3 regions of the Xenorhabdus bovienii SS-2004 genome follow, and region 3 is predicted to be linked to each of the others. Evidence: predicted binding sites of a transcription regulator. Region 3 holds the regulator's gene; each other region holds the start of a gene.
The links. Region 3 encodes LexA, which represses DNA repair genes until DNA is damaged. Its sites were predicted from a motif close to TNCTGTATGTACATACAGNA; they were not measured.
Positions count from the first base shown of each region.

Region 1: the regulator LexA is predicted to act here: its motif matches at 6,490-6,509, upstream of sulA (SOS-induced cell division inhibitor SulA).
Region 2: the regulator LexA is predicted to act here: its motif matches at 4,803-4,822, upstream of XBJ1_RS10775 (metal-dependent hydrolase).

Region 1 is NC_013892.1:782,802-793,424, reverse strand. Features, by position in the region: gene pqiB (intermembrane transport protein PqiB) at 1-333, shown strand, start outside; gene pqiC (membrane integrity-associated transporter subunit PqiC) at 333-935, shown strand; gene rmf (ribosome modulation factor) at 1,071-1,229, shown strand; gene fabA (bifunctional 3-hydroxydecanoyl-ACP dehydratase/trans-2-decenoyl-ACP isomerase) at 1,337-1,855, opposite strand; gene XBJ1_RS03345 (AAA family ATPase) at 1,940-3,670, opposite strand; gene matP (macrodomain Ter protein MatP) at 3,876-4,325, shown strand; gene ompA (porin OmpA) at 4,400-5,521, opposite strand; gene sulA (SOS-induced cell division inhibitor SulA) at 5,877-6,485, opposite strand; gene XBJ1_RS03325 (TfoX/Sxy family DNA transformation protein) at 6,710-7,333, shown strand; gene XBJ1_RS03320 (non-ribosomal peptide synthetase) at 8,220-10,623, shown strand, end outside.
Region 2 is NC_013892.1:2,513,784-2,524,406, forward strand. Features, by position in the region: gene pheS (phenylalanine--tRNA ligase subunit alpha) at 1-627, opposite strand, end outside; Phe leader region at 710-832, opposite strand; gene pheM (pheST operon leader peptide PheM) at 784-846, opposite strand; gene rplT (50S ribosomal protein L20) at 930-1,286, opposite strand; gene rpmI (50S ribosomal protein L35) at 1,329-1,526, opposite strand; gene infC (translation initiation factor IF-3) at 1,622-2,161, opposite strand; gene thrS (threonine--tRNA ligase) at 2,165-4,093, opposite strand; partial or broken gene XBJ1_RS10770 (hexitol phosphatase HxpB) at 4,425-4,613, shown strand; gene XBJ1_RS10775 (metal-dependent hydrolase) at 4,852-5,433, shown strand; gene XBJ1_RS10780 (L-cystine transporter) at 5,788-7,179, shown strand; gene htpX (protease HtpX) at 7,401-8,285, opposite strand; gene prc (carboxy terminal-processing peptidase) at 8,466-10,538, opposite strand; gene proQ (RNA chaperone ProQ) at 10,558-10,623, opposite strand, start outside.
Region 3 is NC_013892.1:3,839,466-3,850,088, forward strand. Features, by position in the region: gene XBJ1_RS17025 (hypothetical protein) at 125-442, shown strand; gene XBJ1_RS17030 (pyocin activator PrtN family protein) at 448-711, shown strand; partial or broken gene XBJ1_RS17035 (DUF2628 domain-containing protein) at 1,539-1,838, shown strand; gene zur (zinc uptake transcriptional repressor Zur) at 2,163-2,675, shown strand; gene lexA (transcriptional repressor LexA) at 2,820-3,434, opposite strand; gene XBJ1_RS17050 (diacylglycerol kinase) at 3,553-3,924, opposite strand; gene plsB (glycerol-3-phosphate 1-O-acyltransferase PlsB) at 4,063-6,531, shown strand; gene ubiA (4-hydroxybenzoate octaprenyltransferase) at 6,583-7,437, opposite strand; gene ubiC (chorismate lyase) at 7,451-7,978, opposite strand; gene pgi (glucose-6-phosphate isomerase) at 8,252-9,898, opposite strand; gene lysC (lysine-sensitive aspartokinase 3) at 10,164-10,623, shown strand, end outside.

The sequences.
Region 1 (10,623 bases), 1.2 Mb from region 3:
TTTGTTCAAGCTACCCGGACATTAGAAGAAAGCCAGAAAACCATCAAGGCAGCTCAAAAAACAATGGATGAATTAAATCGCATCCTTGCGAGTAAAGAAACTCAGGGGCTTCCCAAAGATATACAAAATACACTGCAAGAATTAAACCGCAGTATGCAGGGCATTCAACCCGGATCTCCGGCTTACAATAAGCTGATTGATAATATGCAACGGTTGGATCAAGTCTTGCGTGAATTACAACCTGTTTTGAAGACACTTAACAATAAAAGCAACGCATTGGTATTTGAAGCTGAAGAGATGAAAGATCCTGAACCCAAAAAGGCGCGTAACTAATGAAAAAGTTGATGTCAAGATTGGCGTTTTTTATTTCTGTCTGTGTTTTTGCTGTTAGTAGCGTATTTATTTCAGGGTGCAGCAGTAGTCAGCCACAAAAAACTTACTATCAGCTACCGGCTTTAACGAGTACATCACAGGAAAGTAGATCAGGTGTCAAAGATGAACGACAGTTATGGGTAAAAGGCGTAACTCTTGCTGATTACCTTGCATCACCGGGTATCGTTTATCAAACAGGGGACGTGATCTATGTCAATGCTTCGAATCACTTGTGGGCTAGCCCATTAGAACAGCAATTAAAGCAGGTTTTGATCACCGAACTAAGCGCGGCATTTCCTCAAAGACTGATTGCCGGACAACCGCTGGAGAAAAATGCGGATACTCTGGATATCACAATAACCGCTTTTCACGGACGGTATGACGGAAAGGTGATGATTCAAGGATATTGGATGTTATTTAATCAGGGAGGCGTGATTAAGCAGCCATTCAAGCTTGAGTTGGAACAGAAAATAGATGGTTATGCTGAATTAGTACGCACTTTGGCAACAGGTTATAGTCAGTTGGCTCAATCCATCGCTAGTCAGATAGCTACTTCCGTATAATTGGTACGGTGTATTTGACATTTCTATGAACATCTTTGCTTGATCTTCGCTGCATATAAGGGTATCACTTAGAACCATGTGGATGAAAAACGATCATTGTTTTATTTACATGGTAATAAGATGAGGAAGTAAGGCATGAAAAGACAGAAAAGAGACCGTTTGGCAAGAGCACTTTCCAGAGGTTATCAAGCTGGAATTCACGGACGGCCGCGGGAGAATTGCCCTTATCATTCATTGGATGCGCGTTCACATTGGTTGGGTGGCTGGCGTCAAGCGATGGAAGACCGTGCTTGACGATAAGTAAGTTTGGTTAATACTCGATTCATTAGGATAATCACCTCCGCCGCAGTAGCGGAGGTGATTAGCACTGGAAATAAGCGTTTGCAGCCAATACGAAATAGTCAAAAGGCACTGGTGTCCTTAAATAATCCTACCTTCAAATCTTTTGCGGTATAAATCAGTTTACCGTCTACCAAAACTTCACCATCAGCTAGCCCCATAATGAGCTTACGGTTAACAATTCGCTTAAAATTAATGCGATAGGTGACTTTTTTTGCCGTTGGTAACACTTGGCCTGTGAATTTAACTTCACCCACCCCAAGCGCACGGCCTTTACCTTCACCCCCGATCCAGCCAAGGAAGAAGCCAACGAGCTGCCACATAGCATCAAGGCCGAGGCAACCTGGCATAACGGGATCATTGACAAAATGGCAACGGAAGAACCACAGCTCAGGATTAATATCTAACTCAGCTTCGACATAGCCTTTATCGTAGGCACCTCCGGTTTCTGTCATTTTGATGATGCGATCCATCATCAGCATATTGTCAGCAGGTAGTGGCGGGCCATTTTCACCGAATAACTCTCCTTGTCCAGAGGTTTGAAGTTCTTCTTTTGTATAGGACTCTTGTTTGTTAAACATATTTTTGGATAGCCTTTTAATTATGTAAGGTCAGAGGATAGCGTACACTTGTACGCTGAACAACTCCGATCAGATAAAACTGAATTAACCTAACCAGCGAAGAAACCAAGGAAGTTTAGGCCGCTCTTGACTATTAGCCTGTGTAATGCGTTCGTATATAATGGCTAACAAGTGTTCTTTTTGTGGATCGTAATAGGGAATACCTGTCAGGAGTGATGCTGCTTCAGAGACATGCTCAACTGTCCAGATATGGAATTGCCCATTTTTTACCGCGTCGATAATGTCTTGATTCAGACACAGGTGTTGCACATTGGACGTAGGGATAATCACGCCTTGCTTACCTGTCAGCTCCCGGTAGTTACACAAACGGAAGAAACCTTCAATCTTTTCATTGACGCCACCAATGGATTGAACATAGCCAAATTGGTCTACAGCCCCTGTTACGGCAATTTGCTGATCAATAGGTTGTTGTGACAGAGCGCTGATTAATGCACACAATTCAGCCAGTGAGGCGCTGTCGCCATCAACTTCGCCATAAGATTGTTCAAACACAATAGAAGCAGAAAACGGTTGTGGCTGATCCAGTTTTAATTCAGAAATCAAGTACGCCTGCATGATCATCATGCCTTTTGCATGAATATTGCCGCCTAGCTCCACTTTACGTTCCACATCAATAAATTCACCGTCTCCTAAATGAGCAACGCAACTGATGCGGGAAGGTTCGCCCATCGGATCTGGATGCCCTGGATATTCGAGCACGGATAACCCATTGATTTGACCAATTACTGAGCCTTGTGTACGGATCAGTATCTGACCTTTCAGAATTTCGTCTATGCTACGTTCAGCCAAATAGCCATGACGCCAGAGACGATTATCTTCCGCTTGTTGCATCGAATGCGATGTGATTTGATTTTCCTGTTGGTAAGCGGCGGCTGTTTCCAGTTTTTGTTGTAACCACTGAATATCCAAAGGTAAGCTGAGTTGGTCTTCGGTATAACGAATGGCTTGTTTGAGCAGTACAGGCCATGCATCAGCGCTTAATGGAGGCAATGTTTGCTGCTGAATTATTCTGTTAACATAGCGGCACCATAGCGCTAGATCATCTTCTTCATGAAATGGCATATCCAACTCAAATTCGCCATACAGAGCATTGTTGGCCAATTCTGGCTCAAGAGCGTGTAGTTCCTCAATACTCAGGCGATCTCCCACCAGAACGAGCTGCAAATTCAACGGCATTGAAGGTACAGGCAGGGGCAGTGAGTGATTCTCATTGTGTGATAGCCAATCAAAACGGCGCTGGATAATCATCTGCTTAAGACGAACCCACATTAATGGCTGAGAAAGTAGGGTACGTAAAGGCAAAATCAGGACACCGCCATTGACCTGATGGATAAGGCCAGGTTGTAGCTGAAGTGCACCTTGATGGGTGTAGATGTTGCCGAATAATTGCTCCGGTTCAATCCATTCGCGATAAGCAACCCGTTCAGTTGGTGCAAAGGAGCCTTCACCAGAAGAACGCCAAGTAATGGTTTGGTGTTCTATCTGATAGTAACCACCGATTTTTGGACGACTTTCCGGCAGTAAAGCTGAGATAGTATCAGATAAATGAGACAGATAAATATCACTCTCATCCGCCTTTACTAACATAAAAGGCTGACGCAGATCGGCCTGACAAAAGAGGGTTAACCCATTGTGTAACCTGGATTGAATTGCATCCATAGTGACGGGTGCTAATTCAGCGACAGAATTGAAGAGTGCTTGATAAGGCGTACTGTTTAGCTGTAATGCCTGCCAGTCTAATTTTATATTCGTCAAAGTGATAGCTACATATAGTGAAAAGGGAAACGTTTATTATACAAGATTAGGCAATGAACCGACATGTCATAATCTTTGAAAGGTATGACATTTGAGTTAACTCATTAATTATCTATAAAATATTCTAATATACTGTGTTGCTGTGAGCAATTAAGGGAAATAATTGCTATGCTTAATTTAAGTTACGCTGTCACTGAGAGATAAAATGAAATATCAGCAATTGGAAAATCTGGAATGTGGCTGGAAATGGGCTTATTTAGCGAAAAAATATCGTGAAGGTGAGCTAATTACTAAATACATTGAAAAGAGCGCAGCGCAGGATGCGATCATTGAGTTGATGCAGTTAGAGCGTGAGCCAATTAAGGTACTGAAATGGATTTCGCGGCATATGAACCCAGATTTATCCAACCGGATGAAACAGACGATTCGGGCGCGGCGTAAACGTCATTTTAATGCGGAACATCAACATTCGCGAAAAAAATCCATCGATTTGGATTTCCGGGTTTGGCAGCGGCTTTCTGCTCTTTCCCGACGTCGTGGCAATACCTTATCAGAAACGATAGTGCAATTGCTGGAAGATGCAGAATATAGAGAAAAATATACCCATCAAATGTCGAGTCTAAAGCAGGATTTGGAAGCTATTTTGGGGAAATAAGAGCTATAGACAGAAACAATAAAACCCCATGTTAACATGGGGTTTTTAATTAAATATGGAGGGCAGTGTGACTATTACTGTGCCGCTTTTGGCTGAGTAACGATCTCTTTAGTACCCTGAATATTGATAACTACACGGCGGTCTGGAGCCAGACAGTCAATGAGTTTAGCGCGACCTTTGATGTTATCGCATGTAGAGCCAGTGACAGAACCTTCTTTACCACGGCCTTCTGCTTGGATGCTGGCTGCCGGGATGCCTTTAGCTACCAGATAATCAACAACGGATTCAGCACGTTTCTGGGACAATGGCAAGTTGTACTGCTGGCTACCGATACGATCAGTGTGGCCGATTACCAGAACTCTGCCTTGATTTGGGTCAATTTTGGCCAGTTGGGTGTAAAGGTTGTCCAGCTCTTGTTTACCTTCTGTTTTCAACGTTGATTTGTTGAAATTGAACAGAACGTCAGAGCGCAGAGTAAAGCTCTTGTTTTCAACAGTAGGCGCAGGCGTTGGAATAACCGGAGCAACAGGTACAACGACAGGAGCCACGTCATCTTGACCAAAACGATAAGAAACGCCAACGCTCAGCATACCGTTATCTGGACGGGCACCGACACTGCCTGCATCGCCGATGTTGTTGACCCACTGGTAATCCAGACGGGTTGCCAGATCTTTCGTCAGAGCGTATTCAACACCAATGGCAGCCAGTGGAGAAACACCTGTGTCGTTGTTTTTCAGTCTGCGCTGATCTTTATCACCTGCACCACCTAATGCGTTAGCATTATAAGTAGCGGAAGAGTCTGCGCGCCATACCATACCACCCAGGCGAGTATAGACATCCAGATTATCCATAACTGGGTAGCTCAGTTTGGCCGCCAGTTGAACGCCTTGAGCACGGAAAGCACCGTTGTTGACGCTGCCTTTATATGCCATGCGACCCAGCCAGTCATAACCCAATTCAAATCCTAGATATGGGTTTGCCTGATAACCAACATAGGCACCTGCACCCAGCTGGTTTTTGCGAGTAGGGCCGTTACCGATTTGGTTATCATATCCATTGCCGTAAAAATTCACGTCATGGTACTGAGACCAACCCAGCTTAGCACCGGTATACCAGGTGTTATCCTTTGGAGCTGCTTGAGCAACAGTTGCGAAAGCTGCCACTGCCACTGCTACTGCGATAGCTGTCTTTTTCATTTTACGCCTCGTTATCATCCAAATAGGCAATTGGCCTTAAAAGCCTTATTATTAGCCATTGGTTAAAATGTCTAGTTAAGTATTTGTACTTCTATCACTAGATGCGTCCTGAAAAATATAAGGGCGGCTAGTACAAATCTAAACTGAGTAAAGTCTACAACGAACTTAAAAACTTACAAGTACACTGTGACTCGTGGCACAAAATTTTTAGTTTCATCCATACAAATTATGAATGTTTTTGACGAACATTTACAATATTGACAGCATTAATATATTGATTTCCATTGAAAACAAGGATAGGTAGCAGTAGTAGCTTATTTTTTATAAAAGAAATTGGGATAAATCTCAATTCCAGTCAATGATAGTAAACAGAATAGATTTGTAACCTGTTTACTGGTGGTTTGAAATGATGAGCCGAGTTTTGTGGGCGCATAATAAATCCCAACGCCGTACCTTTCTGGGCGGCCAGTTGTAGCTTTTGCACGTCATACTCAGATAGCTCTGGTAGCCAGCCCAGAACTACACTGTAGTTGCCACTCGCCAGAGCCTTTTCCATGGCATCAATTGATGCAACAGGACGGATTTGATTTAATTGAACGACTTTATCTAAAGGTAAACCAGAACTCATCAGCCACTGACGACTCAATCTTTTATTGGGTGTAACCCAGAGTAACCAGCGATTTTCATGCCCGGATTGACGGAGTAAAGGAAGCAGAAGGTGATTGATAGCTGGCTGGTGCTCACAGTAGATCAGTTCACTGACCATTCCTTTTACTACTTGTGAATCAGATTGGGATGATTCGACAAAAGATAGCCGACTGGCAGTTTTGAGACTTGTCATTTTGTCTATTTTGAAAACCGGATAATTGTCTGTTTTTTGTTCTTTCTCCGTTCCGTTCACTGCCGTTTTCTTCTCAATCAGATATCCCCAAGATGATCGAATGCCCATAATGTTTCTCGTCACAATGAACTGTATATTTATACAGTATATCGCTATTTACTTAAAAGCAAGCCTATTTTTTTTCAAAGCGCTTCGCAAAAATTTACATAAAACCGTTTTTTTCTGACTTAACGATTGGCAGTTGGAAACAGATTGCGTATGGTTTTAATTACTTGTTCTTGTTATCTATTTTGTTAATAGCAACAGGGAAAGATATTAATTGAGATATAATTCATGGAGTGATAAAAATGTTTTTATCTGGGGCGCGTTTTGCTCAATTGAAACACGGCGTATCTTCATTGGGAAAACTTAAGAAAAAATCTCAATTTGGTGGGTTTGGGTTGTTACTTGATGGGGTTTTATTTGCCATTAGTTCAGATGGTGAACTTTATTTACGAGGAAATAGTCATGCTGAGGTATTATTTAAAGCCAGAGGCATGGAGAAATTTATTTTTTCAAAAAGGGGCATTCCTGTGACTTTACGATACTACCGGGTTAATGAGTCACTTTGGCAGGATCAAAAGCAGTTGTTTGAATATGTCAACTTAGCTTATCAATATACAATGGCAGAAATTATCGATAAGCAAAAAATGCCCCTTAGGTTAAAAGATCTCCCTAACTTGGGAATGACTTTAGAACGCCAACTATGGAAAGTCGGCATATCTAAAGTAGAAGAGTTGCATATGCTGGGAGCAAAAGCGGCTTACCTTAAATTACAGCAACACAGAAAACAGACGAATGTCAGCATATTGCTTGCGTTGGCTGGTGCGATAGAAGGTTGCCATGTTGCCGTATTACCAGAGAAAGTCCGTGATGATTTGCTGCTCTGGCATAAGGAATTAGACCCGCGTAATTCGGGTTATCATTCTTAACGAATTATAAAAAATAGGGGCATAGCCCCTATTCAGATATACCTTTTCGAGTTTGATGGCACGTTACAGCCGCAGAGCCAGATTTATTCTGGATTCAATTCCGTACAAAATAGTTTTATTTATTACCACTCCATTTTTATGTAAACATCTATTTCAGGGTTCATTTCCTTATAATTTATTTTCTGTCAAAGAGATAAAATTACTCGGATAAATTAATCAAGTTATCAATTATCTGTAACGAAAATAATTCAAACCAGTAAGGAAGTTAATAATAGAAATATATCATTTATTATACCAGTAAAATACTATAATAATGAGTTAAGTTATAATGTGTTATTTTTAAATAATAGTTATTGTTTCGTTTTGTTATTTTAAAATAATTAAAAAACGCACCTATATTAAATAAAAAATAATATAGACTTCAATCAAAATAACAATCAATATTACAGTTAAAAGAAATTGTAGTTATCGTGAGCTATATTAATAAATAAAGAGTAATAAATAATAATTGGGATTAAAAGGATGAATAAATTGAACGTAATAACTTAGGTAGAAAGAGTATTAGACTAAATATATGAAGGAAGTCACATCAGTAATGGGTGCTTTTAACCACTAAGGCTGATAGATATTAACTATTTTTGTATAAAGGAGAATGCTGAAAGATTGCGAGAATCGCTATAGTGATACAACGATAAATAATGCCGAAACCCATTAAATTCACATCATGGTATGGGATAAAAACAGGTAAAAGAGTTAGGTGTGGGACAGTGGATTACATTAATACCCAAAAATTAATTGCTGAAGGTGAAGTGTAGAGCTGAAATCTACTCGTTTGTGTCACAGAGTAAAAGTAACTTGCGAACGGAATGCATTCGTATAATTTATTATGAGAACATCTGAAAGCTCGTTGAACTCGAACTTATATAACCTTCATCCCGCTCAAGAGGATGTGTTTTACGAGCAGGCACTCTATGAAAATAACCCATTACACAACCTAGGTTGGTATACATTGATAGAGGAAAATGTTGATATAGTAACTTTTCAGCAAGTGTGGAATTTACTACATCAACATATTGATATGTTACGATTACGCATATCGGTTAATTCGGACAATGAAGCTATACAATATATCCAAGATCAAGGTGTACCTGAAGAAATTATATTTTATGATGCTGCAATGCAGCCTGATCCTGAAAAAAAAGCACAACTTTGGATGCAGCAGCAAATAGATAATCCTATAAATTTTTTACAGGAAACTCCATATCAGATTTCATTGATTCGTATGACAGAGGAAAAATATTATTTTTTCACTATATTTCATCATATTATGATTGATGGTGTAGGGTTATTTCGACTCCATGAGTATGTTAATAAATTGTACGGATGTATTAAAAATGGAACATCAACAGCTTGGTTGTTAGAAATTCCGCAATATTTAGATACAATAACTAAAGCAAGGAAATATCTGAATTCTTCTCATTACGAAACGGATAAACACTACTGGTGTGATTTTTTAAAAGAACATGAAATATACCCTTTAACGCCTTGCTATCAAAATACGGGTAGTGGTGTTGGTTCGCTAACATTACCTTCTGAGATGACATCAGATTTACGTATTTTTTGTAGAGAAAATAATACTAATGTTTTTGCTGTCTTTTCGAGTCTAGTCATCATCATGATGGCAGAACTTACGGGGCAACAAGAATTGACATTTAGTACTATCACACACGGAAGAAAAAGAAGATTAGATAAGCATGTCATTGGAATGCATGCAAATATTTACCCAGTGCATTGCCAGGTTTCGCACTCTCTAAGTGTGATTGAACAGATTAAATTAATAGACTTATCGTACAAAAATAGTTATCGCCACTGTAAATTTCCCCATTCTCACCTTATTCGAATCGCCAATAACTTTGGGATTCCTTTACCTAATTTATTTATTTTCTACGATCGATTTTCAGAGTCAGCATCTGAAATAACTCAAAATAAATATAATCATATAGAAGGAACCGCTAATATTTATCCTATTGTTTTTCGATTCAAGGATTATGGCGGCACTGATCAGGAACTAAAAATAAATATAAATTATTTGCAGGCGTATTTTAGTGATCAGGATGTAGGGAAAATATTTGAACGTTTGAAAAATTTATTTGCTGCGTTGATTAAAAAACCTTCTTTATTAGTTAATGAATTGCCTATTTTATTAGAACAGGAACGTCACACTTTACTGCACACTTGGCACCAGACCGATGCGCTGTATCCGCAAAATCAAACCCTGCAACAACAATTCGAAGCCCGTGCGGCTGCCATGCCAGATAATGTAGCACTGGTGTTTGAAGGAGAAACGCTGACTTACCGCCAGCTGAATGAGCGGGCGAACCAACTGGCCTTTATGATCCGCGAGCACTATCAGCAACGACACAATCAAGCGATGCCGGCAGATACGCTGGTGGCACTGTACTTGGATCGCAGTCTGGAGATGGTCATCAGTATTCTGGCAGTACTGAAAGCCGGGGGCGCTTATGTGCCGATGCCCCCTGAACATCCGCCGGAACGGATTCAGTTTATTTTGGAAGATACCCAATCTCCGTGTGTGGTGACTCAGCAGAGACACCTGACGACACTGAGTGAATGCACAAAAGTTCTGATTGACCAGCCGGCACTGATAGCGGCAGATGACAAGGCGGTGACGGACGGCCGGTCAGTGGATAATCCGGTGCCGGTGAACGGAGCCGCTGATCTGGCATATGTCATTTACACATCAGGAACGACTGGGCAGCCAAAAGGGGTATTACAGACTCATCATAATGCTGTGCGTTTATTTGCTATCACCCAAGGGGATTATCAATTTGATCAAAATGATACTTGGGTTCTTTTTCATGCCTATACCTTTGATTTCAGTGTCTGGGAATTATGGGGAGCATTAATATATGGTGGGCGTTTAATTATTCCAACCGTCGATTGCACGAAAGATTTTGTCAGCTTTAGCCGCTTGTGCTCACACCAAAAAGTCACCGTCCTGAATCAAACTCCAGGCGCATTTTATGCTTTTATTGATGCCTCGTTGAGTATTGGCGCTAAATTCCCCTGTCTTCGGTATGTGATCTTTGGAGGAGATAAACTTAATCCTGTTCAGTTGAAGCCCTGGTGGGATAGTTATGGGGATCAATCACCAACTCTTGTCAATATGTATGGGATAACAGAAACAACGGTACATGTTACCTATCAGAAATTAATAAAAGACGACGTTATAACGGCATCCTGCATTGGACGACCGTTAAATGACATGC
Region 2 (10,623 bases), 1.3 Mb from region 3:
TACCTGATGGAACATTGGAGTATGTGTCTGGTCATAATCATTTCGGTATACGCGACCTGGTGCAATGATACGGATCGGCGGCTGGCGTTCTTTCATAGTACGGATCTGTACTCCTGAAGTTTGTGTACGCAGCAAGCGCGTTGCATCAAACCAGAATGTATCATGATCAGCACGAGCAGGGTGATGTGCCGGAATATTCAGGGCATCGAAGTTATGATAGTCATCTTCGATTTCTGGGCCAGATTCAACAGAAAAACCCAATTCGCCAAAGAAAGTTTCAATACGTTCAATCGTGCGGGTAACAGGATGTAATCCACCATTTTCCATACGACGGCCAGGCAATGAAATATCGATTTTTTCTGCTGCCAAACGTGCATTCAGAACATCAGCTTCCAGTTTAGCCTTGCGAGCATTCAATGCTTCCTGCACTTCCTGTTTTGCCTGATTAATAACAGCCCCTGCCGCTGGACGTTCGTCGGCTGGTAAGTCACGCAGCGATGACATCTGGAGGGTTAAATGGCCTTTTTTTCCCAGGTATTCAACTCGCACCAAATCCAACGCGGCAACATCCTGGGCTTCCTCTACGGCTGCTTCTGCCTTTGCAACCAGCTCAGTAAGATGTGACATCGTTTTCCTCTTCCTTCGGCCAGATGGCCCTTTAGTAGTTGTTATCGACTATGCCCCAAATAGCTATTAGTGAGGTCATAAAAATAAAAAAGCCTCCACATTGGAGGCTCAAGCGCTTTTTTTCGTTTCTTTTCTTACGCTCAAAGCCCCCCGATTTCAGGCGCTAAAGTAAAAAAAGAAACGAAAAAAAGCTAATTTCATCATTGCCATTCTCTCCATTATGTCCTTATTAACCCAATCAATAGTAAGCCATATTTTGGGGGAAAGTAAAAGAGGGAGCTTGCTCCCTCTTCTAACCTGACTTATGCCAGAGCGCCCTTCGCTTTTTCAACCAAAGCAGCAAATGCTACTTTGTCGAATACAGCGATGTCAGCCAGAATCTTACGGTCGATTTCAATCGAAGCCTTTTTCAGGCCATTGATGAAACGGCTGTAAGACATGCCGTTCTGACGTGCAGCAGCGTTGATACGTGCAATCCACAATTGGCGGAATTGACGTTTACGCTGACGGCGGTCACGGTAAGCGTACTGACCAGCTTTGATAACTGCCTGGAAAGCAACACGGTAAACGCGCGAACGGGCACCGTAGTAACCTTTCGCTTGTTTTAAAATTTTCTTGTGACGTGCACGGGCAATAACACCACGTTTTACGCGAGCCATATACTTCTCCTATCGTCTCTGAATTCTAATCTAAAAATTTGCTTATGCGTATGGCAGACAAGCAACAACCAGGCCCAAATCTCCTTTGGAGACCATGCCTTTTGGACGTAAATGACGCTTACGTTTAGTTGATTTTTTAGTCAGAATGTGACGAAGGTTAGCGTGCTTACGCTTGAAACCACCACTGGCAGTTTTCTTGAAGCGTTTAGCCGCGCCGCGTACTGTTTTAATCTTTGGCATTTTAATTTCCACTTCGCATTGTTGATTACAACGAATTAGTAAGGCGAATAGACTCCAACCAAAAACTGACTGGAGCCCATTACTTGACTGCCTGACTATTTCTTCTTAGGAGCGAGCACCATGATCATCTGGCGGCCTTCGATCCTCGATGGGAAAGATTCGACCACAGCCAGTTCACTCAGATCTTCACGAATGCGGTTAAGCATTTCGATACCAATCTGCTGATGCGCCATTTCACGTCCACGGAAACGCAGGGTGATTTTAGCTTTATCGCCATCTTCCAGAAAACGAATCAGGTTGCGTAGTTTGACCTGATAGTCGCCTTCATCTGTACCAGGACGGAATTTGATTTCCTTAACCTGAATAACCTTTTGTTTCTTTTTCTGTTCTTTGACTGATTTACTCTTCTCATAGAGGAACTTGCCGTAGTCCATGATACGACAAACCGGCGGTTCGGCATTTGGGCTGATTTCAACTAAATCAACACCAGCTTCCTCAGCTTTCTCAAGAGCTTCTCTCAGACTGACAATACCAATCTGTTCGCCATCTAATCCTGTTAAACGAACTTCAGAGGCGCGAATCTCTTCATTAATGCGATTTGGGCGCGCCGGTTGAATTCTTTTTCCGCCTTTAATACCTTATTCCTCCAATTGATGAAGATTGCGACTGCGTATTTCTGTCAGTAATTTTTCTATAAACTCACTGACATTAATGCTACCTAAATCCTTGCCACGGCGGGTACGAACAGAAGTTTTTCCTGATTCGACCTCTTTATCGCCGCAAACAAGCATGTAAGGCACTCGACGCAGAGTGTGTTCGCGAATTTTAAAACCAATCTTCTCATTTCTCAAGTCTGCTTTTGCACGAATGCCAGCATCTTGAAGTTTTTTAACCAATTCCTGTACATAACCTGCCTGACCGTCAGTAATATTCATGACGACAACCTGTTGAGGTGCCAACCATGTTGGGAAGAACCCAGCATATTCTTCAGTCAGGATACCAATGAACCGTTCCAGAGAGCCTAGAACAGCACGGTGGATCATTACAGGAACCTTACGTTCGTTATTTTCACCGACATATGACGCATTCAAACGCGCTGGCAATGAAAAATCGAGCTGCACAGTACCACATTGCCACGCACGATCCAAACAATCATATAGAGTAAATTCGATCTTAGGGCCATAAAAAGCACCTTCACCCGGCTGATATTCAAATTCAATACCGCTTTGTTTCAGTGCTTCAGCAAGATCAGCTTCTGCTTCATCCCACTGTTTTTCAGTGCCAATACGTTTTTCTGGACGAGTCGATAATTTGACAACAACCTTCTCGAAACCAAATGTATTATACACGTCATAAATCATTTTGATGCAATTGCTAACTTCTTGATGAATTTGGTCTTCAGTACAGAAGATGTGTGCATCATCCTGAGTAAAGCCGCGTACACGCATCAATCCATGCAATGCCCCTGACGGTTCATTACGATGACAGCTACCAAATTCAGCCATACGCAACGGCAGGTCACGATAAGATTTCAGACCCTGATTAAAAATCTGGACATGTCCTGGGCAGTTCATCGGCTTCACGCAGTATTCACGGTTTTCCGATGATGTGGTGAACATATGTTCTTTGTAGTTTTCCCAGTGACCTGTTTTTTCCCACAGGATACGATCCATCATGAATGGGCCTTTCACTTCCTGATAATGGTACTCTTTCAGCTTAACTCGGGCAAATGTTTCCAGCTCACGGAAAATTGTCCAGCCATCATTATGCCAGAATGCCATGCCCGGCGCTTCTTCCTGCATGTGGTACAGATCAAGCTGTTTGCCGATTTTACGGTGATCGCGTTTTGAAGCTTCTTCTAAGCGTTGCAAATAGGCATTGAGTTGTTTTTTGTCTGCCCATGCAGTACCGTAAATACGCTGCAACATTTTGTTGTCGCTATTGCCACGCCAGTATGCGCCCGCTATTTTCTGCAATTTGAAGTGATGGCAGAAACGCATATTAGGGACGTGTGGCCCACGGCACATATCCATATATTCTTCATGGTGATACAGACCCGGATAATCATCACGGCTGATATTCTCATCCAGAATCTGGATCTTGTATTCTTCGCCACGAGCTGCGAATGCTTCACGCGCTTCCTGCCAACTGACTTTTTTCTTGATGACGTCATAATCTGTCTTGGCAAGCTCCAGCATGCGTTTCTCAAGCAACTCGATATCTTCCTGCGTCAAAGAACGATCCAAATCAACATCGTAATAGAAACCATTGTCAATCACAGGACCGATTGCCATTTTCGTATCAGGCCATAGCTGCTTAACTGCATGACCTAATAAATGTGCACATGAGTGGCGAATAATTTCCAGACCGTTTTCATCCTTGCTGGTAATAATTGCAAGGTTAGCATCGGTTTCAATTAATTCACATGCATCCACCAATTCGCCATTAACACGGCCAGCAATACACGCTTTTGCCAAGCCCACACCGATATCGCGAGCCACATCCATTACAGAAACAGCATGCTCGAATTGACGTTGACTACCGTCAGGAAGAGTAATTACAGGCATTTAAAATCCTTATCTACAGTGGTGACCCACACGAAAGATCACTTGCATGAAATAAAATTTGTTTATTTTCAATTCGTTATTAGCAATCTCTTACTTCACTCTGTAAGTTATGTACACAATTCATCAAACTACCTATGTACATTGCTAAAACTCAAAATCCATATTAACACACAGAGTTACTATCTGACTATGTTGATAAATTATCAATCATCTCTCCACCCCACCCATCCGTTTGCCGACTACATTGATGAGATATCAACCCCCTTCGCGACTACCTGAAAGAAAAGTGGGAGATTGTGGAACAGTGGGAAAGGAAGCTACTATCACTATCCAACTTGAGGTTAACCCTATTAATTGCCTTATACTGGAAGATTTTTTCAACGGTATGGTAGCAACCAAAGCAGCAAGAATGCGCTCTATTGTGATTCCGGCCTTCCACCATTTTGATGACCCCCGCTGGTCACTGGCTGATATTAAGTTAAATTCACTGGAAGAGTTAACCATAGAAAACATTACTTGATAGTTGCTCTGTGCTGCCATTTTTTGATTTGTATTTTCCCTACAGGGCAGCGCAAATATTCATCATAATGTACTTTATCCTAGCTGCTCTAGGTAAAAATCAATTAAATCTTAGTGTTCTATATTAATAAATAACAGATTTATCTTATTTACCCCCTATCATACTTGTGAAAAACCCTCTATACTGCCTCACTGTATGTATAAACAGCAATCAGCATAAATAATCAATATAAATCGTTATGACAGCAGAAGGGCATCTCCTTTTTTCAGTTGCCAGCCTCATATTGGCTCACCAGCTAGAAATTACACCAGAAATAGCACAGGGAGACTGGCTTCATATGCTTCCCGGAGTGCTTCTGGCCTCATTGTTACCTGATATTGATCATCCCAGTTCAACGTTAGGTAGATTATTTCGTTTTATATCAATTCCTATTGCCCGACTATGTGGGCATCGTGGATTTACTCACAGCTTACTAGCCCTGGGAGTAGGAATTATTCTCTTCCAGGCTGAAATACCGTCTGGGTGGCCCATTCCAACTGACTTTTTTCATGCAATGATTGTGGGTTATATCAGCCATCTGATTGCTGATATGCTTACACCCGCAGGCATCCCACTCTTATGGCCACTGAGGATACGTTTCTGTATCCCTATTCTTAGAGGAAAGGAACGCAAAAAAGCGGAGCGATTTATTGCTGTGCTGGTGCTCGTCATTGCCATTCTCCTTCCACATCAAATTGATTTTTCGTTTATCCACCACTATTTTGATAAATTACAAATCGATAAGTTGCAAATTGACAAGTTACAGAGTCTATATAAGTAGCGGATTAAATATAGTCTTATTAGTTCATGACCCCATTTCCTCAATGGGGTCACCCTCAAAAACATAAACAATGTTTATTTTTTTCACTTTTATCACTATGTGTAAATCCACAAATTATATCAATAATCAGCAAATATCAGACGAAAATCAAATATAATAATATAAGTATTTATAATCAATTTTACTAGGTAGTAAGAAATCATTATATTTAATTCCATTTAATTATAAGTAAGGCTTTTCTTATGCTGATAACATGTTTTCTTATTCTATTAAATGGTATAACGTTCCGTTATAACCTAGTACGATTAAATACCATACAAAAAATCATATAGTTAGAAATTTTGGAGTCTAGGGATGAATTTACCACTCGTCATTAATGTGCTGGTTTTTGTAGCACTACTTATAGTATTAGCAAAAGCGAGCTCAAATAAGTGGAGCCTGTCCAAAAAAGTTGTTGTTGCCCTAATCATGGGTGTTGTTTTTGGGCTGGCATTGAACGTCATTTATGGTGCACACAATATCATTGTGAAAGAATCAATTAAATGGTTCAATATCGTCGGCAATGGCTACGTGCAGTTACTGCAAATGGTCATTATGCCATTAGTTTTCGCTTCTATTCTGAGTGCAGTCGCACGTTTACATAAAGCGTCCGCTTTAGGAAAAATTAGTTTCCTGACAATTGGAACCTTGTTGTTCACCACTGCTATTTCGGCTTTAATCGGCATCATTATCGCCAATGTGTTTGGTCTGACTGCTGCAGGATTAATTCAAGGCACACAAGAAACGGCGCGCCTGTCTGCTATTGAAACAAGTTATATCGGCAAAGTTTCAGATCTGGGTGTACCACAGCTTATCCTCTCTTTTATTCCTAAAAATCCATTTGCTGACCTTACTGGAGCAAGCCCTACTTCAATTATCGGTGTTGTAATTTTTGCCGTGTTTCTAGGTATCGCTGCATTACAAATGCTTAAAGATGACCATGAACGTGGTGAGCGAGCTCTTATTGCCATTGATACCCTGCAAGCATGGGCAATGAAACTCGTCAGGCTGGTTATGCGCCTAACACCATACGGCGTTATGGCTCTGATGACTAAAGTCGTTGCCAGCTCCAACATTCACGATATTGCACAATTGGGCAATTTTGTCGTTGCTTCCTATATTGCCCTTGGGTTGATGTTTGTCGTACATGGAGGACTTTTGGCACTTACTGGCATCAACCCGATCAAATTCTTCAAGAAAGCCGGCCCTGCTCTGACGTTTGCATTTACCAGCCGTTCAAGTGCTGCCAGTATTCCGTTGAATGTTGAAACACAAACACGTCGCCTTGGTATACCAGAATCCATTGCCAGTTTTTCTGCTTCTTTTGGTGCGACTATCGGTCAAAATGGCTGTGCCGGTATTTATCCAGCTATGTTAGCGGTAATGATTGCCCCAACCGTCGGTATTGACCCTTTCGATCCCCTGTGGATTGCGACTCTCGTCGGTATTGTGACGATCAGCTCTGCAGGTGTCGCTGGTGTTGGTGGAGGTGCAACATTCGCAGCACTGATTGTTTTACCTGCTATGGGGCTACCTGTGACTTTAGTCGCACTACTGATTTCTGTTGAACCTATTATCGATATGGGCCGCACAGCATTAAACGTCAATGGTGCAATGACAGCTGGTACAATCACTAGTCAATTGATGGGTACAACTAACAAAGAAATATTAGAGCAAGATGAAACGGTAGGATTAAGTCAGTCCTAATCTGTATCAGATAAAATTCCGCTCCCTGTGTATATCAATGATCAAAGGGAGCATTTTTTATCTGTATCTCCCCTCATACTACCTATATATTAGTTGCATAATATCCTCAAAAAACTAAATTTCGCTCACAAGAGCAATAAAAAAGCCGGCATTCATGATGAATACCGGCTTTTTTCACTGAATATTTACTTCAGACCATAATAGAGCAGGTCACTATGGTATTACTTTATATATTCACCACTACGAAGGGCTTCAATACGCTTATCTAATGGAGGATGAGATAAGAATAATTCACTGAAGCTCTTAGACTTACCATTAATACAGAATGCCATCATACGACCCTCTTCTTGAGGCTCATAGCTGGTTTTAAGACGTTGCAACGCAGCAATCATTTTTTCACGCCCAACCAGTTTCGCTGATCCTGCATCGGCGTGAAATTCACGGTAACGGGAGAACCACATGGTAATAATGCTTGCCAGAATACCGAATACAATCTCCAGTACCATCGAAAGCACCATATAAACAATTGGATTACCGTTGCTGCTACTTTCATTCTCATTATCATTGCTGGACAGGAAACTTGAAGCCGCCTGTGCGATGATACGCGAGATAAAAATAACGAATGTGTTCACAATTCCTTGCAACAGCGTCATCGTTACCATGTCACCATTAGCGATATGGCTGATCTCATGAGCAATAACAGCTTCCGCTTCATCACGACTCATGTTATTCAGCAACCCAGTACTGACAGCAACTAACGAAGCGTTACGACGTGCGCCTGTCGCAAATGCGTTAATATCAGGAGCATTGTAAATAGCTACCTGTGGCATGGTAATACTAACCTGATCTGACTGACGGCGAACAGTTTCCATCAACCACAATTCCATTTCATTGGAAGGTTTTTCAATGACCTGACCACCAACAGCACGCAATGCCATCCATTTCGACATTAACAGAGAAATGAACGCGCCACCAAAACCAAACAAACCAGCCATAATCATGAGACCAGCTACACTACTTTGCTGAACTCCTGTGAGTGAAAGTATTATCCCAAACACCACCATGACCGCGAGGTTAGTGAGAAGGAACAAGGCTATTCGCATCATATAAATTTATTTCCTTTAATTATCAAACAATTCAACTAAGAGCCAAACCATAAATATGGAGATTCATTCCATATTATTCAATTTTTTTAAGATGCTAAGCGATAGAATCAACATAACTTTACAGTGTCACAAAAAAGGCCGACTACCAAGTCGGCCTTTTATCTGTAACGAACTTTAAAATCACTTCGTCAGAGTTATTTCGGCTGGTTGATGTGCCAAATCCAGAGCAATTTGTACCGATTCATCTAAGTAGGGATCTGGCCCTTTGTAATCTTTCGGTAAATCATCAAGTGACTTGAGTGGTTTTTTATCCTCTCGTTTAAATCGCTCATTAATACGATTCAACTTGATTGATTCATACTCCTTATTCTCTTTCTCTCTCTGCGCATAATTCAGAGAATAAACGCCATTACGAGCTTTTATTAATTTGTAATAAGCAATATCTTGCTTGATATATTTAAACTCAGGAGCATTGGCAATACGCTGGTTATGCAATTGAGTCAGTAACGGCACCCACGCTGAAATAACCTTTGAGAAGGGATAAGATGCCGGCTGAATACTATCCCACGGTAACGCATTGTCCTCTTGGCTTTCACCTATATCAGCAGGCTCTTCCGCTGTTGGCATAAGGATATCAGGAGTTACACCTTTAAGCTGAGTACTGCCACCATTCACCCGGTAAAATTTCTGAACAGTATATTGCACTGAACCAATCTCTGGCCAGTCAGGTTTTAACATCTGATCATAAATACGATTTAGAGAACGATGATTCTGAACAGTGCCTTTACCAAAAGTAGGATCACCAACAATTAAGCCCCGGCCGTAATCTTGCATAACAGCAGCGAAAATTTCAGATGCTGAAGCACTCCTGCCATCCACTAAAACGACTAGAGGGCCTTTATAATATATTGCTTCATCAGTATCCGAGTCTTGTTTTATTCTACCGGTATTATCCCGGATTTGAACAATCGGACCAGTAGAAATAAACAAACCAGACAGCGATACAGCTTCAGTTAACGCTCCACCACCATTGGTCCGTAAATCAATTACAATTGAGGACACGCCCTGTTTGGTCAATTTTTGCAGCTGTATTTTCACATCGTTAGTCAGGCCAACATAGAAACTCGGTATATCAAGGACGCCAATTTTTTCTTTTCCTACCGTTTTTACTGACATCTTAACTGCATTATCTTCAAGGCGAATATTCTCACGAGTTAACGTGACGATATGATTTTTAGCCCCTTTCGTGCTGGGTATGATTTCAAGGCGAACTTTACTTCCTTTCGGTCCTTTTATCAGAGTCACAACATCTTCCAGACGCCATCCGACAACATCTACAATTGGCTTCCCGGCTTGCCCGACCCCAATAATTTTGTCCCCATCCTTCAGTAAATTGCTTTTCGCTGCGGGGCCTCCCCCAACCAGTGAACGAATAGCGATATATTCATCATCATATTGTAAGACAGCGCCAATTCCTTCAAGAGAAAGGCTCATTTCTGAATTGAATTGTTCTGTATTGCTAGGTGAAAGATAGCTAGTGTGAGGATCTATTTCACGCGCAAAAGCCATCATGATAATTTGAAAAACGTCCTCACTCTTACTTTGATTAAGACGTTTTAGATGAGTTCGATAACGTTTGGTAAGTATTTCCTTGATTTCTTTATCATCTTTACCAGACAGTTTGAGATTTATCCAATCAGATTTAATCTTGGCATCCCAGAGTTTATTTAATTCCACAACGCTGGTCGGCCACGGAGCCTTAGTACGCTCGGTTTCAAACGTATCATTGCCATCTAAATTAACAGGCTGTTCCAAGCGAGAAAGAACATATTGATAACGTTCGAAACGGCGCTTCTGCATCAAGTTAAACAGAGCATAAGGCAGCCTTAAATCACCATTTTCAAGCTCTTTACCTAAAAGCCCTTTCTGTTCAGCAAACTGTGCAATATCTGATGCAAGAAAAACATTATGGCCATAATCTAATGCGTTCAGGTAGCGATCAAAGACTTTCCCTGAAAAAGCAACATCCAGATAAAAATGGCGGTAGTGAGAACGCAGAAAGCGAGAAACAATCCGCTTACTCACGGTTGAATGTTGTTGTTCCGGTTTTAAATCTGGCAATTGACTGAGGGCAATAACAGGCGCATTGTTCCCATTAACGGTACTGCTACCGATGACATTAGCAGTATTTGCATACCCTATACCAGAAAATGATAGACCTAAAACGAAAGCCAAATTAATGAGTTTGTTCATGCCCAAGTTGGCCTCCGTATCAGAACTTTAAGTGTTCTGCGCGTACAATCATTGCCAGACCAGTAGGTAATTGCACTCTTACACC
Region 3 (10,623 bases):
CTGTGTGCAGCCAAATCATGAACGCTCGCAAAAAGACCAAAGGTAAGCGCCATAAGATGATTAGTGCACTGAAAGAGGCGGGACAAATGGCTATCTTTGATGATGAAAACAGCGGAGAAGAGTCATGATCAATAACTCATTCCACCTGACTCAAATCATCGCCTCGGTCTGGGGCGATCCTTCTGATATCACCGATGCAATCTGGCAGGCAGGATACCGTAAGCCAGAACGGGGAGAAAAGGAAATTGCCGCACTCACTATAGACATTATGGAAGGAGTGCCCGACATAGTGCCCTACAACTTAAGACCAAAAAATTTGGACGACATTCTTAGTTGGGAACTGAACGACATCATATTTGATGCGACATGGAGTGATAAGGTGACACCTGCGGGAGTGGCTAAAATAATTCTGGAGAACGGCTATCAGAAAGGAGGGGAATAGTGAAGATGAATACAGCCTTTTTGTTAATGGCAGAGTTTGAGACTTCACAAATTCCGCTGTCAGATATAGCGGAAAGATATTTCAAGATGAGTCCCGGAACAGCCGAACGCAAGGCAAACGAAGGAAAGCTGGGTATCCCTACATATAAGTTAAACGACAGCCAGAAGTCACCGAGAATCGTTCATGTGAATGATCTTGCTGCATACATTGATAAACAAAGAGAGCAAGCCTCAAAAGAACTGGAGAGGATACAGTTTAAAAGAAAATGAACTAACAAAACCCGTCAAAAACTATCCGGGTGCTGCTATCAAGGCACCCCAATAGCACCCCTAAACCGCATAACTAGTTGATTTATATTATTAGTAAATCCAATCTAACATGGGGGCAACGGAGAAACGGTTGAGAGAGAATTCAGCCTCTTTTTTGCTCACATGTTTAGTTGTATCAGTATTTTCAATTTTTTTATTTTGCTGCATTTTTGTACTTTCAAGGCGATATTTTCATTCTCTGAATCCCTTGCCGCTCCCTCATTTATAAGGAAGCTGATACAGAGAATAGGGGGAAATTTATGGTCTACTATAGCACAGAGAAGTTCCAGAGGGCGGACAGGAATCCATACAAGCTAAACAAAAAAACTCATTCAAACAGTAAGGAGTACTCTATGAATATCATGACATATAAAGTTTATGCCGCCAAAATTGAATACAGCGATTAAGGTCAATAATTAGTTAATAACACAAAGAAAATATCAATTATGTAATTAATAAAATCCGATATACTGTAAATAAAAACAGTATTGATAATGATTAACCTTATACTTTATCATTATCATCTTTAATGCACAGGGAAGATTATTTATTACTCTAAAGAGAAGAAAAAAGTAAACCTTTCACAAATAACATCCAAAAATAGAAATTACCGTTTGTGATTATTTTAAAAAATAGTTATTAAACTTAAAAAATATAATGATAATAAATAAGGGAACTCAATGGACATATCTAAATATTCTGAAAAATGGCAAGAACGTTTTAAGTTTTTTGAAAAAAATTGAGCTCCATCTACACAAGAGCATAGAGAAGCATTTAGAAAAACACCTTTTTTAAAACGTATTAAAATAAACATGAACTTTATTGCATTATTTTTCGGAATTTTCTATTACCTAATCATTGGATTATGGAAAAAAGGATTAACTTTATTAGGCCTTAACATTGCTGTATTTTCAATCATAGTAATTTTCTCAATAATATCAGGTATTGATATATCAGATAGTATTTTAAATGTAATGGGAGGAGCTTTTTCTCTCTTAAATGGGTATCTAGCAAATTATGCTTATTATCTAAAAGAAATAAAAGGCGATGATGGCTGGAATCCCTTTAAAGGCATTTTCACTAAATAACAATTGCCTTAATTTCCCTTACAAAATAGCGGTTTCTTTTAAGAAACTGCTATTATCTCCATACATGCCTTTTTTCTACCGCCAAAGAATTAAAATTTTGTTTTCAGCATATTTTATCGTTCTTATCAACGGATTAATTTTTATTTTTATCCTGAATAGCCACCACCATTAAACAAAGTATGACATAACATCAGGATAGTTAATCACCTTTTCACCGACTCGTTTAGCCATCAGCACCGTAACCGTCTGCTTGGATCCCACTTCCAGACTGAAAAACATGATAATATTACAACTATTGGCATCATGCTGAGTGTGAAAGGTGTAATGAAAACTATCAATCCAAAAAAGTTACTGACACAGGCTGAGACAATCTGCCTGTCACGAGGAGTTCGTTTAACACCTCAACGACTTGAAATTCTGCGTTTAATTTCAACGCAGCCAAGCGCAATAAGCGCTTATGATTTATTGGATCTGCTACGTGAAGTCGAGCCACAGGCAAAACCGCCAACGGTCTATCGTGGGCTGGAATTTTTGCTTGAACAGGGTTTTGTCCACAAAATAGAATCCACAAATAGTTATGTGATTTGCCATCATTTTGAGGAACCCAGCCATACGTCAGCCATGTTTATCTGTGAGAATTGTGGTTCCGTTACCGAACGGGATGCCAAGAATATTGAATCCGCTATTCAGCAGTTAGTTCAAGGAGTGGGGTTTCATTTACGTCACAGCGTGATTGAAGTCCACGGTTTGTGTTCCCCTTGCCATGAAATCGATTCCTGTACAGAACGCGATACATGTCAGCATAATCACAAAACTGAAGAGAATAAAAAGAAATAAGGCAAAATAACCTTAAGTTTGATTGAGGCGGTCATGGCCGATAAACACATTTATTTTCAAGCTTCCGTAAAACTTTTATTGAACGGGTACTACGAAAAAAATGACCGCCCCAGAATGGCAAAGTGCAATTATCCGCTTTTACAATCAGATCCAATCCCCGTTACGAATAATACCAACTGCCAATCCTTCAATGGTAAAACTCTGCTCACATAAATCCACAACGATAGGCTCGAATTCTGGGTTTTCAGCAATCAGCTCAATTTTGTTTCCTACTTGTTTGAAACGTTTGACTGTCACTTCATCTTCAATTCGCGCCACAATGATTTGGCCATTATGAACATCCTGTGTTTTATGCACAGCAAGTAAATCCCCATCCATAATGCCGATGTCCTTCATGGACATTCCGCTGACACGCAACAGAAAATCAGCATTTGGTTTGAATAATGCAGGATCAACTTTGTAATGACTCTCGATATGTTCCTGAGCCAGCAATGGTTCGCCAGCAGCAACACGACCGATCAGCGGTAATCCCGCTGCCCCTTCTTCTTCAAGAAGCAAACGGAGACCTCTGGATGCACCAGAGATAATCTCTATCACCCCTTTACGCGCCAATGCTTTTAAATGCTCTTCTGCCGCGTTAGGTGAACGAAAACCAAGACGTGCTGCGATTTCAGCACGTGTTGGTGGCATACCCGTTTGCGAAATATGGTCACGCACCAAGTTATAAACTTGCTGCTGTCTGGCAGTTAATGCTTTCATTTCGCCCCCTGTTTGTTTATACAGTCCGCCTGTGAGTATATACAGGTAAATTCGAATTGGGAACCTGCCAGCCCATAAAAGCCGCTAAATAACGTGTATTGACGAAAATCATGTCATATCAGTGCATAAAATACGACCAAAGGATCATTCCCCAGATAAACAACGCCAGAATTATTGTCAGAAATACTGCAGCTGATCCCATGTCTTTCGCCCTGCCCGATAATTCATGATATTCACTGCCAATGCGATCAACTACCGCCTCAATGGCGCTGTTAAGGATTTCCACAATGACCACCAGCATGACTGAACCGATGAGCAAAAGCCTCTCGGACATGCCAAAATCAAGGGAAAATGCAAGGATAATTGCTAATATGGCGACAATGACTTCCTGCCGAAATGCCGCTTCATTTTGCCACGCAGCCCTAATACCTTTCGCCGAGTACCCTGCCGCTTTAATGATACGAATCAAACCTGTTGATTGATTTTCCATAAAAAATTTTCTTCAATTAGCATAATATTTGTAAGGTCATATAACTTTTAGCTCCTATTATTGTCTTATTTCCACAGATCTCAAAATCCGTTTCTGGTATGCTTGCGGCGCGTTGCTAACAAGAGGCTTAAAGTTGTTATGTCAAGTTGGCGTAAAATATATTATAAATTATTGAATTTTCCACTGAAATTCTTAGTAAAAAGTAAGCTTATCCCCACGGATCCCATTGCAGAACTGATCCTTGATACGACACGGCCTATTTTATATGTGCTGCCGTATCACTCAAAAACAGACTTATTGACCCTGCGTCAACAATGCCTGGCGCAAGATCTGCCAGATCCATTGAATCCTTTGGAAATGGGTGACACCCTACTTCCAAGCTATGTCTTTATTGATGACGGCCCACGAGTGTTCCGTTGCTATGCACCTAAACATGAATCCGTGAAGATTTTTCATTCTTATCTGGATCTGCATCGCAATAATCCCGATTTGGATATTCAGATGGTGCCTGTTTCTGTGATGTTCGGCCGCTCCCCTGGACGCGAAGGGCAGGAAGGAAATACAGCGCCACAGCTGCGTTTACTAAACGGTGTGCAAAAGTTTTTTGCAATTTTGTGGCTGGGACGGGATAGTTTTGTGCGTTTTTCCACACCTGTTTCATTACTCAGCATGGCCAATGATCATGGCACAGATGATATCATTGCCAATAAACTTGCCCGCGTTGCACGGATACACTATTCCCGGCAGCGTTTGGCTGCGGTAGGGCCACGTTTGCCCGCCAGGCAGGATCTGTTCAACAAGCTGCTGGCATCCAAAGCCATTGAGAAAGCCATTGCCGATGAGACACGTAGCAAAAAAATCTCACCTGAAAAGGCGAAGCAAAACGCTATCAATATGTTGGAGGAGATTGCAGCAGATTTCTCTTCTGAAACCGTACGTTTGACCGATCGTATCTTGAGATGGACGTGGAACCGTTTGTATCAGGGCATTAATGTCCATAACGCCGAGCGGGTTCGCCAACTGGCGCAGGATGGTCATGAACTGGTTTATGTCCCATGCCATCGCAGCCATATGGATTATCTCCTGCTCTCATATGTGCTTTATCACCAAGGGCTGGTTCCACCACACATTGCTGCTGGCATCAATCTTAATTTCTGGCCGGCAGGCTCGATATTCCGCCGCCTTGGTGCATTCTTTATCCGCCGGACTTTTAAAGGAAACAAGCTCTATTCGACGATATTCCGTGAATATCTGGGTGAGTTGTTTTCCCGTGGTTATTCTGTTGAGTACTTCGTCGAAGGTGGGCGTTCCCGTACCGGCCGTCTGCTCGATCCGAAAACCGGCACCCTTTCGATGACATTACAGGCGATGCTGCGTGGAGATTCCCGTCCAATCACCATCGTGCCAATTTATGTTGGTTATGAACATGTAATGGAAGTCGCAACTTATGCTAAAGAGTTACGCGGTGCAACCAAGGAAAAAGAAGGCTTTTTTCAGATGATCCGTGGGCTGCGTAAACTGCGTAATCTGGGACAAGGTTATGTAAACTTTGGCGAACCCATTCCTCTGACACAATACCTTAACCATCATGTTCCCGACTGGCGTGATTCCATCGATCCGATAGACGCCCAGCGCCCGACATGGTTAACGCCGACTGTCAGCAAACTCGCTGGCAATATTATGGTCAACATCAATAATGCCGCAGCAGCAAATGCCATCAATTTATGCACTACAGCCTTGTTGTCATCACGTCAGCGAGCACTTACTCGCGAGCAGCTGATTGAGCAATTGAACTGTTATCTGCAATTACTGTGCAATGTTCCTTACGCTGACGATGTGACTGTGCCGAACAAAACAGCTGAAGAATTGCTGGATCATGCCTTGCTGATGAATAAGTTTGAGGTCGAAAAAGACAGTCTTGGGGATATCATTATCCTGCCTCGTGAAAGCGCGGTATTGATGACTTATTATCGCAACAATATCCAGCACTTGCTGATCCTGCCATCTTTGATTACCAGTATTGTGATGCATCATCGCCGCATTAGCCGCAGCGAACTACTCAGTCAGGTTGAGCTGGTTTACCCGCTGCTCAAACAAGAACTTTTCATGCGGTATAGTAAGGAATCTCTACCTGAAGTGGTCAACACACTGATTGATGAATTGGTGCGTCAATGCCTTATCTGCAACAAAGAACAGGATATGCTCGTTCTGAACCCTGAGCGCATTCGTCCAATGCAATTGCTGGCAGCAGGTATCCGTGAAACTCTGCAACGCTATGCCATTACGCTTTCTTTATTGAATGCCACTCCTGAAATCAGCCGTGGCGTGCTGGAAAAAGAGAGCCGGATGCTGGCACAGCGTCTGTCGGTACTGCATGGAATCAATGCCCCAGAGTTCTTTGACAAGGCCGTGTTTGCCAGCTCAGTCAATACGCTGCGCGAGGAAGGTTATATTCATGATAATAGTGATATAAGCACGACCAGCGCTCAAAAACTCTATCAAATGTTGAGTGAATTAATGTCCCCTGAGATCCGTCTGACAATTGAAAGTGCCAGTATGCCACCAGAGCAGAATGATACTGAACAGACAAACAAAGACCAACATTAAAGCATTACGCTGGAGATAAAGCTGAACGGGCGGGTTTATCCGCCCGTTATGTTAAACATAGCTGAAAAGAATACCGAGGAATAAGATAAAACCGACGTAGTTATTGTTCATAAATGCTTGAAAGCAGAGAGCCTTTTTTCGCCCAGAAATCAATTTCTGCTGATAAATGAAGAGCGAACCCGCTAGTAATAACGTCCAGTAGTACATCCCACCTAAATTCACTATGCAACCAACCGATACCAGAATACCGAGCATAATAAACTGCAAAATACCCAGAATCAGTTTATCAAAACGCCCAAAAAGCACGGCCGTCGACTTTACACCGATTTTCAGGTCATCATCACGATCAACCATCGCATACTGTGTGTCATAAATTACTGACCATATTATGTTAACCAAAAATAACAACCAGCATTCTAATGGTAAGGACTCACTTACTGCGGCAAAAGCCATTGGAATTGACCAACCATAGGCTGCCCCCAATACAATCTGTGGCAAGTTACTGACTCGTTTGACAAAAGGATAAACCCATGCCAGTGCCAATCCAATGAAAGATAAGGCAATCGTCATTTTGTTCAGCGTCAAAACCAGTGCGAAAGAGATCAGCCCCAGTGTAACAAACAAGATCTTGCTTTCTTTTTCGCTAACATCCCCACTGGGAAGTGGACGAGATTTTGTCCGTTCTACATGCCCATCAAATTTTCTATCTGCGAAATCATTAATGCAACATCCCGCAGCACGCATGGTATACACCCCAATAGTAAAAACTAACAAGATGTACAAATCTGGCATACCTTTTGCTGCGATCCACAATGCCCAATATGTTGGCCATAATAATAATAATACGCCAATGGGTTTATTGATACGCATTAAACGGCAATAGGCGAGCCATTTATTCTGCGTCATACTGGCCTCCAATCTATTTTCCCCCTTTGATTTTATTCATCTTATATACAGGTGATTCCGGCAGAAAAACCTCTGTGAGTAACAAGGATTTGCCTGATAGTCTCAATAAAGAACGCCGCGCCCAGTGCTGCCCTTGCTGGCCTATTTGAATATAATCCCGAGTCAAATTATTACCATTAAAAAGATATCGGCCAAGTGGAACTGTTCCTACATCGACCAGCCACTTATCCGTGCCAGTCAGAGTTTCCTCAGGGATCACAGTACGTCCCAGCAGCCACGGAATGTTATCTCCATACAAGACAATTTCACGCAACCAATACCTTTCACTTTTAGGTAAGTGCTCACTTTCATCTCCTAATTCTGCTGCTGTAATAAAGCATTCCCGAAAAGGTACAACTGATACCTGCTGACAATGTTCTTCAAAACGGCGCGTCATTGAACCGACTTCCATAAGCCAATCTAAAATATCTTCAGGAATATTAGAATCATCTGCCGAAAACCAGCGGATAGGTGCAGGAGTTAATATTGTGTCATCTGCCATGTCATTTTCCCATTGCGGGGCACATCATTTTCCCCGACAGCACAACGAATGGGGAGTGAGGATATCACGTTGCAAGTGAATAAAATAAAAAGTTGATAACAATTTATGTAAATCTTCATTGTTATCGCATATTTCAACGTGATTGAATGGGCTTATCTAAATATTAATGAGTAAAGAACAAGCAGAATGATGTTCGTAATCATAAGCGCCTCACCTCAATAGCCATGTTTATTGGAGGCGAGGCAATTTTATTAAGTACGATAAAAAGTCAGATTAGCGCCATGTTTTGAAACGATTAATCAGGCCATTGGTTGAACTATCATGGCTATTTATCGCTTCATCATCGTGCAATTCTGGCAGGATACGGTTCGCCAACTGTTTACCGAGTTCTACGCCCCATTGATCAAATGAGAAAATATTCAGAATAGCGCCTTGGGCAAAGATTTTATGTTCATACATGGCAATCAATGCGCCCAAACTGAATGGTGTAATTTCGCGTAATAGAATGGAGTTAGTCGGACGGTTGCCTTCAAAAACTTTGAATGGCACGACATTCGCCACGTCCTGTGCATTTTTTCCGGCTGCAACAAATTCCGCTTCCACCTGTTCGCGATTTTTACCAAAAGCCAGTGCTTCAGTTTGCGCAAAGAAGTTGGACAGTAGTTTGCTGTGATGATCACTGAGCGGATTATGGCTGATTGCGGGCGCAATAAAATCACATGGGATCAGTTTGGTTCCCTGATGGATAAGCTGATAAAAAGCATGCTGACCATTGGTGCCCGGCTCGCCCCAGATAATCGGCCCAGTTTGGTAATCTACCGGGCTGCCATTCCTATCAATACATTTGCCATTCGATTCCATGTTGCCCTGTTGAAAATAAGCGGCAAAACGATGCATATATTGATCATAAGGCAGAATCGCTTCAGTTTCTGCACCAAAGAAATTGTTGTACCAGATGCCGATCAGCGCCAGCAGGATCGGAATGTTCTGATCAGGAGAAGTCTGCTCGAAGTGTTTATCCATAGCATGAGCGCCACTCAGCAACTGTTCGAAATTCTCATAGCCAATGGAAAGTGCAATGGATAAACCAATCGCAGACCACAGTGAATAACGGCCACCGACCCAATCCCAGAATTCAAACATATTCAGTGGATCGATACCGAATTTACTGACTTCCTGCTCATTGGTCGAAAGTGCCGCAAAATGCTTGGCAACATGAGCCTCAATCTCCGCATTTTGCAGGAACCAATTGCGGGCAGAATACGCATTGGTCATAGTTTCCTGGGTGGTGAAAGTCTTGGAAGCAATCAGGAACAGCGTCGTTTCTGGGTTCAATGTTTGCAACGTTTCTGCGATATGGGTTCCATCCACATTGGAAACAAAGTGCATATTGAGGTGATTTTTATACGCTTTCAGTGCTTCAGAGACCATATAAGGGCCGAGATCGGAACCACCAATACCAATATTGACAACGTCAGTAATGGCTTGACCGGTATACCCTTTCCATTCTCCGCTGATGATGCGTTCACTGAATGACTTCATTTTTGCCAGCACCGCATTGACTTGCGGCATCACATCTTCCCCATCCACATTAATCGGGGTATTGCTGCGGTTACGCAGGGCAATGTGCAGCACAGCACGATCTTCAGTACAGTTGATTTTTTCACCGGAGAACATACTGCGGATAGCTCCGGACAGATCCGTTTCTTTCGCCAGTGTCTGTAATTTTGTCAGTGTTTCAGCGGTAATACGATTTTTGGAATAATCCACCAAAATCTGCTCGTCAAACGTAGCGGAGAATGCCGTAAACCGCGCTTTGTCCTGTTCAAACAAATCCCGCAAGTGGACGTTTTTCAATTGCTCAAAATGCTGATGCAATGCTTTCCAAGCTTCGGTCTGGCTAGGGTTGATGTTTTTCATGAATAATGGTCTCTATCAACTATAGATAAATAATAGGAATACACAGATTGTAACGACTTAACTCTGTGATGCGTCTCCCTTTCCTTTTAATTACTGATATTGGTCAAAATAGTCCATGATTTCCACCCCTAATTGCTGATATAGGTAAAAACGATAATTTTAGTTCCATCATGAAAGATATTGATGCTCAATGCCTAAACGTTGACTCAGCGTAGCTAACCCGATACTTCTAAAAGCCTATTCCTCGAACAGAAGGTTATCATCCATGTGTGCTGTTTCATCTACTTACCCACAGTATGTTGTCGCAAAATTCGGCGGTACCAGTGTGGCAGACTTTGATGCCATGAATCACTGTGCCGATATTATTCTGGCAAACGCAGATGTCCGCGTAGTCGTTTTGTCCGCTTCTGCGGGGGTGACTAATTTGCTGGTCGCATTGGCGACGGGCTGTGATAACGATAAACGTAAAAAGTGCCTGAAACAGATCCGTGACATTCAATATGCGATTATTGACCGATTAAATGACGTGAATGTGATATGTGAAGAAATTGATCGCCTGCTGGAAAATATCGAGATGTTGTCAGAAGCCGCATCATTGGCAACCTCTGAGGCGTTAACTGATGAATTGGTCAGCCACGGTGAAGTGATGTCCACATTGCTATTCGTAGAATTACTGCGTCAACGCAATGTAAATGCAGAGTGGTTTGATATCCGCAGGGTCATGC